One region of the Glutamicibacter sp. NPDC087661 genome, then DNA from elsewhere that is predicted to be linked to it. Evidence: riboswitches for the same ligand, from Rfam matches in the RefSeq annotation. Region 1 holds a riboswitch; each other region holds the start of a gene.

Region 1 (3,268 bases):
TCACAGCAATGATCGCGGTGCCCTGCTGCAATTCCTCAACCAGCAGCCCGGCCAGTTCCCTCCACGTATTCGCATCCTGCCCGAAGGTCGGTTCGTCGAGGATCAGCACCTGGGGGGATGCGGCCAGAACAGTGGCCACGGACAAGCGCCGCTTCTCGCCCCCGGAGAGAGTGAACGGGTTCGCGTCTGCCAAATGCGCCAGGCCCAAGCGTTCCAGCAACGCGTCCACGCGCGCTTGGACCTGGGCCGGCTCGTATTTCGGCGCATCGGCGCTGCTGGCCTGCGCGCGGCTGGGAGCGAAAGCCAGCTCTTCCCGAACGCTCTGGGTCACGAATTGGTGTTCGGGTTCCTGGAACACCGAACCGATCCGCCCAATCAATGCACCGGCCTTCCAGGCAAACGGGGAGTTGCCCAGACCGTCGGCCAGTTGCGCGGTGGCCGCCAACCCGCCGTCGGCCGGGACGAGCAATCCGCCCAAGGTCAAGGCCAGCGTCGACTTTCCAGCGCCATTCTCGCCGCGAATCACCGTCGCGGTGCCCGCTTGCACATTCACGTCCACCGCTTGGGTGCGCGGTGCCGTGGCGGTGCGGGCGGATACCAGCTGCTGCGCTTCCAGCAGCGTGGCACCGGCACCGTTCGTTGCCCGGGCCACCTGCGGGAAGTAGCCTGGAATCCACAGCCCGGCAGTAGCCAGCTCCTCGCGCACCGTTTCATCGGTGTACAGCTGCTGCGGGTCCAGATCGTGCGCGACTCCCCCACCGGGCTGCAGCACGATAACCCGGTCCACATGCTGCGCCCAGGCTTCAATCCGGTGTTCCACGACGACCAGCGTGGCACCGGAAAGCCGGGCGGCGTTCAGCACCGCATCGCGCAAGAGCTCAATGCTCTGCGGGTCCACATTGGCAGTCGGTTCATCGAGCAGCATGACGCTGGGTTCCATGGCCAGAATGCCGGCCAAGGCCAACCGCTGTTTCTGTCCGCCGGAAAGTTGCTGGGTGCGGTGCTCGAAGGACAGCGCACCCAGACCCACAGCGTCCAGCACTTCGGGGATCCGCTGGCGGATCAGTTCGGGATCCATTCCGAGGTTCTCGGCGCCAAAGGCCACGTCATCGGCGACCCTGCTTTGCACTACCTGGGTTTCCGGGTCTTGCTGCATCAAGCCCACCGGGTGGCTCCGGATGAAGGCATCGCTGCCATCTATGAGCAGCCGGCCAGCGACCTGATCGTCCTCATCCGCTTCCAGCAACCCGGCCATCGCGTGCAGCAAGGTTGACTTGCCGGCGCCCGATGGACCGACCAGCAGCACCTTCTCACCGGCGTGGATCACAAGGTCCAGTCCCGAGATGGCAGGATTCTTCCTCTCGGAGTGCTGCCAGCCGAACCCCGTTGCGGTGATGGCGGCACCGCGCTGTGTCAGCGAGGCTGCGCCGGAATTGGCAAAGGAACTCATTTTGCGCTTTCCAGGTGCGCACGCCGGCTCGGCAGGGCGCTCAATGCACCGGTCTTCGCCAGTCCACGCGTGGCCAACCAGGACAGCAGCCCTGCGACGACTACGCCGGAAATGCCGGTGGCGATCACGTGGAAGATCTTCATTCCGGCGGTGTACTCAACGTAGTAGGCCAGGATGTAGGCCTCGGAAATGCCGGCGAACAAGCCGGCGAACAAGCCTGCCAGCAGCGCCACGCCCAGGTTCCACTTGCGGTAGCGGAATGCTGCGAAGACCAGCTCTGCACCCAGGCCCTGGACCAGGCCGGACATCAGTACGGTCAAGCCGTAGTGCGAGCCGAGCAGCGCTTCAACCACAGCGGCCAGCAGCTCGCAGTAGATTGCGGCGCCTGGCTTGCGGATGATCAGTGCGCCGAGCACCGCCGGGAAGAGCCACATGCCGGTGAGCAACGCGGTGGCTGGCGGGAAAGCCGCAAAGGCGAGCGAGAACAGGCCATAGCCGGCACTCCACGCCCAGAAAATGACCCCTGAAGCGACGGCGATCACCGAGGCGACGACGATATCAACTACACGCCAGCCGGTCCGCTGCTTCGAAACTGTTTCGTTCATTGCTGGTCCTCCTGTGGAAAGGAGGGGAGATGGACGGAATGAGGGCATACTGCCGCGCCTATCCGCATCCGAGATGCTCGACTTCCTTCGCCGGTACTAGCCGGGGCAGGTTCGAGGGTCTGCGATCTATCGCACTCTCAGCGTCTTGCGACTTTTTAAAAGTCTGACGCTCCCCTGTCGGAATAATTACTGCTCCCCCACCATACCGCAGGTATGCTGGGCAGAGGAACGATATGTCAAGAGCTTGATCGCGAGGAAAAAATGGATAAAGTGCAGAAACTTGCCACTACCGGTATCACCGTTGGCGCTGGCATGCTCGGCGGCAAGCTGGTTGATTTCCTTTGGTTGAAGGCAACCGGCAGCAAAGCACCACGCAAGGGCACTGAGGAAGCAGCGGAAGCTTCTTTCCGCCGTGCCTTAGGCTTCGCAGTCGTTTCGGCCCTGGTCGCAGCAATCCTGCAGACGGTGGCTGACCGCAGCGCCAACAAGGTTGTTGCCAAGTTCACCAAGTAAGCTTCGGCGTTGAGCCAAAAGCGGGAGCCGCCCAGAGGGGCGGCTCCCGCTTTTTCTCAATCTTGTTCGTCTGGCGATCCGGTCTTGGAAACCGGGGTGGTTCCGGTCGGCGGTGTTCCGTTGACCTTGTTGACCACGTGGCTCAGCTCATCGGAGAACAGGGTTTCCTTGGCAGCGTGCTTGGTCCGGTAGCCGGAACGGCCAATCATGTGGGCCGAAACCGGTGCGGTCAATAGCTGCATTCCCCAGGCCAGCACGAGTACCGGGACCACAGCCCAGCTGCGCAGGTAAATGGCCAGTCCAGCGAAAATCAGCAGGAAGCCGAGTACCTGCGGTTTGGTCGCTGCATGCATGCGGGTGAGCATGTCCGGGAAGGTCAGCAAGCCGATACCTGCGATCAATGACATCAGGCAGCCAAGGATCAGCAGGACGGCAACGAGGACATCGAGGAAGATTTCCATTAGGCGTTCCTCTGATCCGAAACGAAGCGCGAGACGGTCACCGAACCGATGAACCCGAGCATGCAGGCGGCCACGACGAACAGCAAGTAGTCGGTGTGCTTGTGCAGCACCATTTCCAGGCACAGCGCGGCGGAGATGATCAGCAGCATCACGTCCAGGGCCAGCACCCGGTCAAGGATTGACGGCCCCTTGGCAACACGGACCAGGCAGGCGACAGCACCGAGCCCGAGCATGATGCC
Region 2 (3,268 bases), on a different contig from region 1:
GATCGCATTCTTTGCTTCAACCTCATGGGATTTGTCCGAGACCTGGCGCGTTTCAATGACCGAGCCCAATTCAGGTTCGGCTCTCGCTGAAGCACTCACTCCGGGGATCTGGGTTCTTCTGGTTTACCTCATCGGCTTGTTCACTTGGCCCAAGGAACTCCAGCCAGTGCGCACCGCTTCATTAGAGGCCCGCAGCCTGACAACTCCATTTCCCAAGGCCCTAGGGGCTTTCGTTGGGCTTTTGCTGCTGATCGCGGTCGGCTCCCTGTGGCCGGCGTCCAAAGTCGAAGGGCTCGTTGGCGTTCCGGCCTCGGAATTCACGACCTTTGATTTTGACGGCATCTATTCATACACGTCGGAGGGTCCGTATGATGGGCGGTTGCCGGGCACACAGATGCTCCCGGTATTCATCGTGGCCCTGGCAGGGATCATCGTGGCCGCGGCTGTGATTACCGTAGTTATCCTGAAAAGACCTGCCTTGGCCGGCATCTCGGCCGAAGACAACCAAGCGTTGCGCACGGTCTGGCTCAACCGCTTGATGCGCAATATCGGCATCGTCTTGCTGGCCTTCACCGTGTCGGTGGTCAATTACTCGCAGGCTAATTCGCCGGATGGACAGTACGAGTTCGTTAGCTATGGCGCCCTTGCGGTCGCCCTCACGTTGCTCTTCTGGGGACCGCGCTCTACATTCTCAGCTCAATCCACCACCAGGGAACGGACCGCCTTCTCGCGTTTGCGTGATCAACTATTCACCTTGCAATACGTAACTGCAGCACTCACCTTGCTCAGCGTTGCAATCGGCTGGTCATTCTTGCCACTGGATGACGAGCTCCAGATGCCTACCAATGAGCGAACTACGTGGATCTTAATGATCTTTGCCGGTGCGGCTTTGAGCTATGCCGTTCTCAATGCGCTTTATCTCAGCTACGTCAGCACGGTGGCCCGGCAGGCGTCTGCAGCACCCAAGTACCACGCGCCCCTGCCCTTGTGGTCCTACATCGCCGCTGGCTTGCTGTTTGCCACCAGCACCTATTTTCTGCTCGATCCGCCGCTGGACTATTTGTGGGGCTTCGTGCCTCCAGGCAAGACAATGGTTGCAGGCTTGATCCTGCTGTTGCTGGCAACCCATCTTGGATTCGTCTGGTTCTCCCGCCGGGCAATTATTCCCTGGGCTGTCTCGTCGGCCGAAGAAATCTGGTACCGCAAGGTCCTGGAACTGCGTTCAATGCGTGTTAACACCAGTGCAGTGGTAGCCATGCTGCTCATTGGCTACGGATTCCCGGCCGGGCTGGGACTCTTTGCATTGCTCATCTTCGTTGTCCCAGCAGTCATTTTCCTAGAGCGCCCCGGTAGCGCCTTCGTGCGGGAACATCAGCCGGCAGCTACTTCATGAGCACGCAGATCAGTGTTGACCTCCAAGCAGCTACCCCGCCCTATGAGCAGATCCGCTCGCAGATTGCTTCACTGATCTCCTTGGGAGATCTGCCCTCGGGGAGCAAGCTGCCTACTGTGCGTGCGCTGGCCACGGACCTCGGCGTCGCTGCCGGTACAGTGGCGCGCGCCTACAAGGAGCTGGAAGCCGAAGAGCTGATCACCTCCCGGCGCCGTGCCGGCACAGTAGTCAACGAGCGGCCGCAGCCGGTGGATACCAGTGAAGATCTCCTGGCCGCCGTGGATCACCTCTGGGCGCTGGCGGCCGCGCAGAAGGTGGATGCGGCCACGCTCAAGGCCTTGGTGGCGCGGCGCGAGCGTAAGTAACTTGTCCTCGGAACCGGTTGTGCGTACGCTCTATGGCAGTGACACGGGGTGTCGGATCAACCGACTGAGATAAGACCCGTAGAACCTGATCTAGTTCACGCTAGCGGAGGGATGTCGCATGGCTTTGCATGCAGTTGCCCAAAAATACCGGCAACAATCACCTTTGGTTTTTTGCCTGACCAATACCGTCGTATCCAATTTCACCGCCAATGTCTTGCTGGCATCCGGGGCTTCCCCGGCCATGACGGATCTGCCCGGAGAGGCCGGCCCATTCGCGCAGGCAGCTTCAGCCGTATTGGTGAATTTGGGAACTCCAAGCACTGAACAGCTGACCGCCATGGAAGAAGCTGTGCAGTCGGCGAGCGCTGCAGGCACCCCCTGGGTCCTGGATCCAGTGGCAGTGGGAGCGCTTCCGGTGCGCACGGAGTTTGCCCGGCGCATTGTCCGGCAACGCCCGACCCTGATTCGCGGCAACGCCTCGGAAATCCTGGCCCTGGCCGGCCGGCAATCTGCTTCGCGCGGTGTCGATGCCTTGGATGAGGTTTCTGCCGCCTTGGCGGCGGGACGCGAACTGGCCACGGAACACGACTGCGTAGTGGCCATTTCCGGCCAGGCTGACGCCATCATCGACGCCACGCGTACCGTCTTGGTGCATACCAACGGAATTGGCTTGACCCGGATGACAGGTGGCGGCTGCGCCTTGGGCGCGGTCTGCGCCGGGATGGTTGCGGTCCACGATGACCCGTTCGAGGCCACCATCGCAGCCCACGGTTTCTATGGCCTGGCCGCGGAAAAGGCCCTGGCTGGCAGCTCCGGTCCGGGCAGCTTCGCAGTTGCCTTCCTTGATGCGCTGTCGGCTGCCGATCCCGGGGAACTGAAGACTTTGAAGTACGAGGAATTGAACCATGCATAATTACGGCGCTTATCTAGTAGCCAACACTGCCAGCTGCACCCCACGCAGCACCCTGGAAGTTATCGAGGGCGCCGTCGCCGGAGGGATCGGGTGGATCCAGCTGCGCGCCAAGGATGAAAGCGCCCGGGAATTCTTCGAGCTGGCCTGCGCGGCTGCCAAGCTCACCGAGGGCAAAGCCCAGTTGCTGATCAATGACCGCATTGACGTCTACCTCGCGGCACGGGCTGCTGGCGCAGCAGTGAACGGCATCCATATCGGGCAAAAAGATGTGCCGGTACAGTTGGCTCGCCAGATCATCGGCGAGGGCATCATCGGCTTGAGTGCTTCCAGCGATGAGCAATTGGCCCAGGCGAACAAGGACGCCTCGGTGATCGACTACCTCGGTGTAGGAGCCATCCGCGCCACTCCGACGAAAAAAGACCATCCTGCTCCCCTGGGGCTGGACGGCTTTGCGCGAGCCGCTGCCTTGGCCAAGCTGCCCTGCGTAGCGATCGGCGCAATTACCCAAGACGATGCCGCCGCGATCCGCGCCGGCGGCGGCGCAGGCCTGGCCGTGGTCCGCGCCATCTGCAATGCCGAAGATCCGCAACTTGCCAG
Region 3 (3,268 bases), 330 kb from region 1:
CTTTTTTGATGCCCGCCAAGCTACTGCTGCGTGCCCCACGGCAAGGGCATGACCGCAGAGCCGCCATCGGTACGCAACCGCGCGTAGGTGTGCACATCGATGCGTTCTCCGGCAACCAGGAATTTGCCCCGCTCGACACCTTCGTGCAGGAAGCCGTTGCTTTCTGCCACATGCTTCGACCCGGGATTATTTGCCCGCAAGCCCAGCTCCAAGCGGTACAGTCCCAGCTCGTCGAACAGGTAATCCACCAAGGTTGCCACGGCGCGGGTGGCCAGCGACCGGCCCCGGTAATTCTGGTTCATCCAATACCAAATCCACGCGTTCCGATTGGCCGGGTCGACCGTACCGCACACCAGTCCCACCAGCCGATCCCGATATGCGACGGCCATCGCCTGCTGGCGTTCCCCGGCCTCCAGCAGTGCGCGCACATACGACTCAGCCTTTTGCGGGGAATCCGCGTCGCCTTGGCGCAACATGTCGGGGTTCGAGGAGAATGCCTCGAAGACCGCTTCGGCATCCGAAAGGCGCAGCCGGCGCACCGAGAATTCACCGTCGGCATGCACGGTTTCCTTCGGTCCTGCAGATGGCTGCGGATGAGCGGCGGCCGTGCCCTGGTGGAAGAGCTGCTGCCAGCGGCCCTGCTCATGGATCCACAGTGAACTGCGTTCGCTGGGGGAACCGGAGAGCAGCTTCCAGCGCAGCAGCACCAGCTGGTCTGAAAGCTGGAGAGCCACCGGGCTTTCGACTTTCAACGCCCCGGCATCCCGTGCCGGCTCCTGGGCCAGCTGGGCAATGATGGCCTCGCGATCATAGACTCGCCCGCTGGCTCCCACCTCGGCGAACCGAGGATGCAAGCGCCGCTGCAATTGCTCCTGGCTATGGCGTTGGCTGGATTCCAAGAGTTCTTGCTCCAACGAGATGATGGTGCTGGATAGCGCAGAACCTTGGGAAAGCACGATAGGGAAGTCATGGAATGCCATGTCAGCAAGTACATCACAGAAGATGACGGAACTGCGTTCAGTGAAGTTCGACTTTATGAGCTGCATCATGCTTATAATCGCTGTAATCCGCGGGAGCCTGAATCGACCAGGCTGAGAGGGCACCGAGCCGACCGCTACACCTGATGCGGGTCATGCCGCCGTAGGAAGGAAGCGTGCCCTTGTGCATGTCAACATTGTTGGCGCCGGGATAATCGGCCTGGCCGTCGCGTTCGAGCTGGAATCACGCGCACACACCGTCACCCTCATCGATCCGGCACCCGGCCAAGGTGCAAGCTACGCGGCAGCAGGAATGCTGGCCCCGGTAGCTGAAACGGTCTGGGGCAATGGCCCGTTGCACCAGCTGCTTGCCGCCTCGAATGCCGCCTATCCGCAGTTCATCGAGCGCATCGAATCGGCCACCGGGCAACGCCCGGACTACTTGCAGAACTCCACGCTCGTTGTCGCCGCAGAGCCTGCGGACCGCGAAGCCCTGCACGAGCTGGCCGAACTGCAGATATCCCTCGGCCTGTCAGCGCAGAAGCTGCTGCCCAGCCAAGCCCGCAAGCTCGAACCAGCCTTGGCCGCCAATATTGCCGGCGCGGTCCTGTGCCAAGATGACCACCAGGTCGACCCTCGATCCATCGTCAAGATCCTGTTGGAGCATCTGCGTCCGCACCTGGTCGAGGAACGGGCGCAGGCACTGGTGACCGACGGGAAGCGGACCACCGCTGTGCGGACCGCATCGGGCCGAATCCTCGAAGCGGAGCAGACCATCGTGGCCACCGGTCTTGGCACCCTCGATGGCTTGAACGAACTTCCGCTGCGCCCGGTCTACGGGGACATCCTCCGGATCCAGGGACCAGCAGGCCCGCCGCTCATCACCCGCACCATCCGCGGCATCGTGCACCGGGAACAGGTGTATCTGGTGCCGAGAAGGGACGGCAGCCTCGTCCTTGGCGCCAGCGTCCGTGAAGACCGGCAACAAGCGGTGAACATTGGCGCGATGCACCTGCTGCTGGACAACGCGAGAAAGCTGGTCCCCGGCATCAGCGACTGCACGCTGAACGAAGCAACGGCCCGGGCACGTCCCGCCACGCCAGATGACCGGCCGCTGCTTGGACGCCTTGATCCAGGGCTGCTGCTCTGCACCGGGTACTCCCGGCACGGCGTGCTGCTGGCTCCGCTGGGCGCAACGCTCACTGCGGATCTCGCCCACGGCCACCAATCCCACCCCTTGCACCAGGCTGTGGATCCCCACCGCTTTGCCAACGCAACCTAGACCGCTCACCGAACGGAGCAGCAACCATGACAAGCATCGGCATCAATTTCAATTCACGGCAACTGAACCTGGACGAAGGAACCACCCTTCGCGAATTCATCAGCACGCAAATCGGCAAGGAACTGGACGCCAACTCGGTGGCCGCTGACGGCAGCAAGCTCGGAGTTGCCGCCGCCGTCAATGGCGCTGTCGTTCCACGCAGCGCCTGGAATAGCTACCTGCTGGCCGAAGGGCACAGCATTGAACTCGTTACCGCGGCCCAGGGAGGCTAGGCATGGAAACGCGCAACATCACCGAGCTGGACATCCACAGCGACCCATTCCAGATCGCCGGACGCACCTTGTCCTCGCGCTTGATCCTCGGCACCGGGGGAGCGAGTTCGCTGACCACCCTGGAAAGCGCCCTGCAGGCCTCCGGAACGGAGCTGACCACCGTGGCCATCCGCCACTTTTCGGCGGCCGGCGCAGGCAACGTGTATGAACTGCTGCAGCGCAACAACGTGATTGCGCTGCCCAACACCGCTGGATGCTTCACCGCCCGCGATGCGATCCTCACCGCGCACCTGGCCCGTGAAGCTCTGGAAACCAATTGGATCAAGCTCGAAGTCATTGCCGATGAGCACACGCTGCTGCCGGACCCGCTGGAACTGCATGCGGCCACCGAGCAACTAGTGGCCGACGGGTTCCAGGTCTTCGCCTATACCAATGATGATCCGGCACTTGCCCAACGCCTGCAGGACGCCGGGGTTGCGGCAATCATGCCGGCCGGAGCGCCGATCGGCTCGGGCCTGGGGATCCTGAATCCGCACAATATTTCCACCATCGTCTCCCGCGCGCAGGTACCGGTGATCCTTGACGCCGGGGTGGGCACCGCCTCGGATGCGGCCCTGGCCATGGAGCTCGGCTGCGACGCGGTGCTGCTGGCCAGCGCGGTGACCCGGGCGCACAACGCGCCGCTCATGGCCAGGGCCATGAAGGATGCCGTGCGTGCCGGGCGCGCCGCGCGGCTC

What was found. A riboswitch is a leader RNA that binds a small molecule or an ion and turns the genes downstream of it on or off. The one in region 1 is predicted to bind thiamine pyrophosphate.
Region 2: linked by a shared signal. The riboswitch ahead of thiM (hydroxyethylthiazole kinase) and the one ahead of ACIOTN_RS00555 (ECF transporter S component) in region 1 are both predicted to bind thiamine pyrophosphate.
Region 3: linked by a shared signal. The riboswitch ahead of thiO (glycine oxidase ThiO) and the one ahead of ACIOTN_RS00555 (ECF transporter S component) in region 1 are both predicted to bind thiamine pyrophosphate.

Annotation. Positions count from the first base shown of each region.
Region 1 is NZ_JBIUWE010000001.1:116,082-119,349, reverse strand. Features, by position in the region: gene ACIOTN_RS00560 (ATP-binding cassette domain-containing protein) at 1-1,450, opposite strand, end outside; gene ACIOTN_RS00555 (ECF transporter S component) at 1,447-2,055, opposite strand; TPP riboswitch at 2,121-2,241, opposite strand; gene ACIOTN_RS00550 (DUF4235 domain-containing protein) at 2,317-2,568, shown strand; gene mnhG (monovalent cation/H(+) antiporter subunit G) at 2,625-3,029, opposite strand; gene ACIOTN_RS00540 (monovalent cation/H+ antiporter complex subunit F) at 3,029-3,268, opposite strand, start outside.
Region 2 is NZ_JBIUWE010000004.1:30,729-33,996, forward strand. Features, by position in the region: gene ACIOTN_RS11585 (hypothetical protein) at 1-69, opposite strand, end outside; gene ACIOTN_RS11590 (hypothetical protein) at 56-1,393, shown strand; gene ACIOTN_RS11595 (GntR family transcriptional regulator) at 1,390-1,758, shown strand; TPP riboswitch at 1,793-1,887, shown strand; gene thiM (hydroxyethylthiazole kinase) at 1,877-2,671, shown strand; gene thiE (thiamine phosphate synthase) at 2,664-3,268, shown strand, end outside.
Region 3 is NZ_JBIUWE010000001.1:449,850-453,117, forward strand. Features, by position in the region: gene ACIOTN_RS02185 (GNAT family N-acetyltransferase) at 21-980, opposite strand; TPP riboswitch at 1,060-1,164, shown strand; gene thiO (glycine oxidase ThiO) at 1,162-2,259, shown strand; gene thiS (sulfur carrier protein ThiS) at 2,286-2,531, shown strand; gene ACIOTN_RS02200 (thiazole synthase) at 2,534-3,268, shown strand, end outside.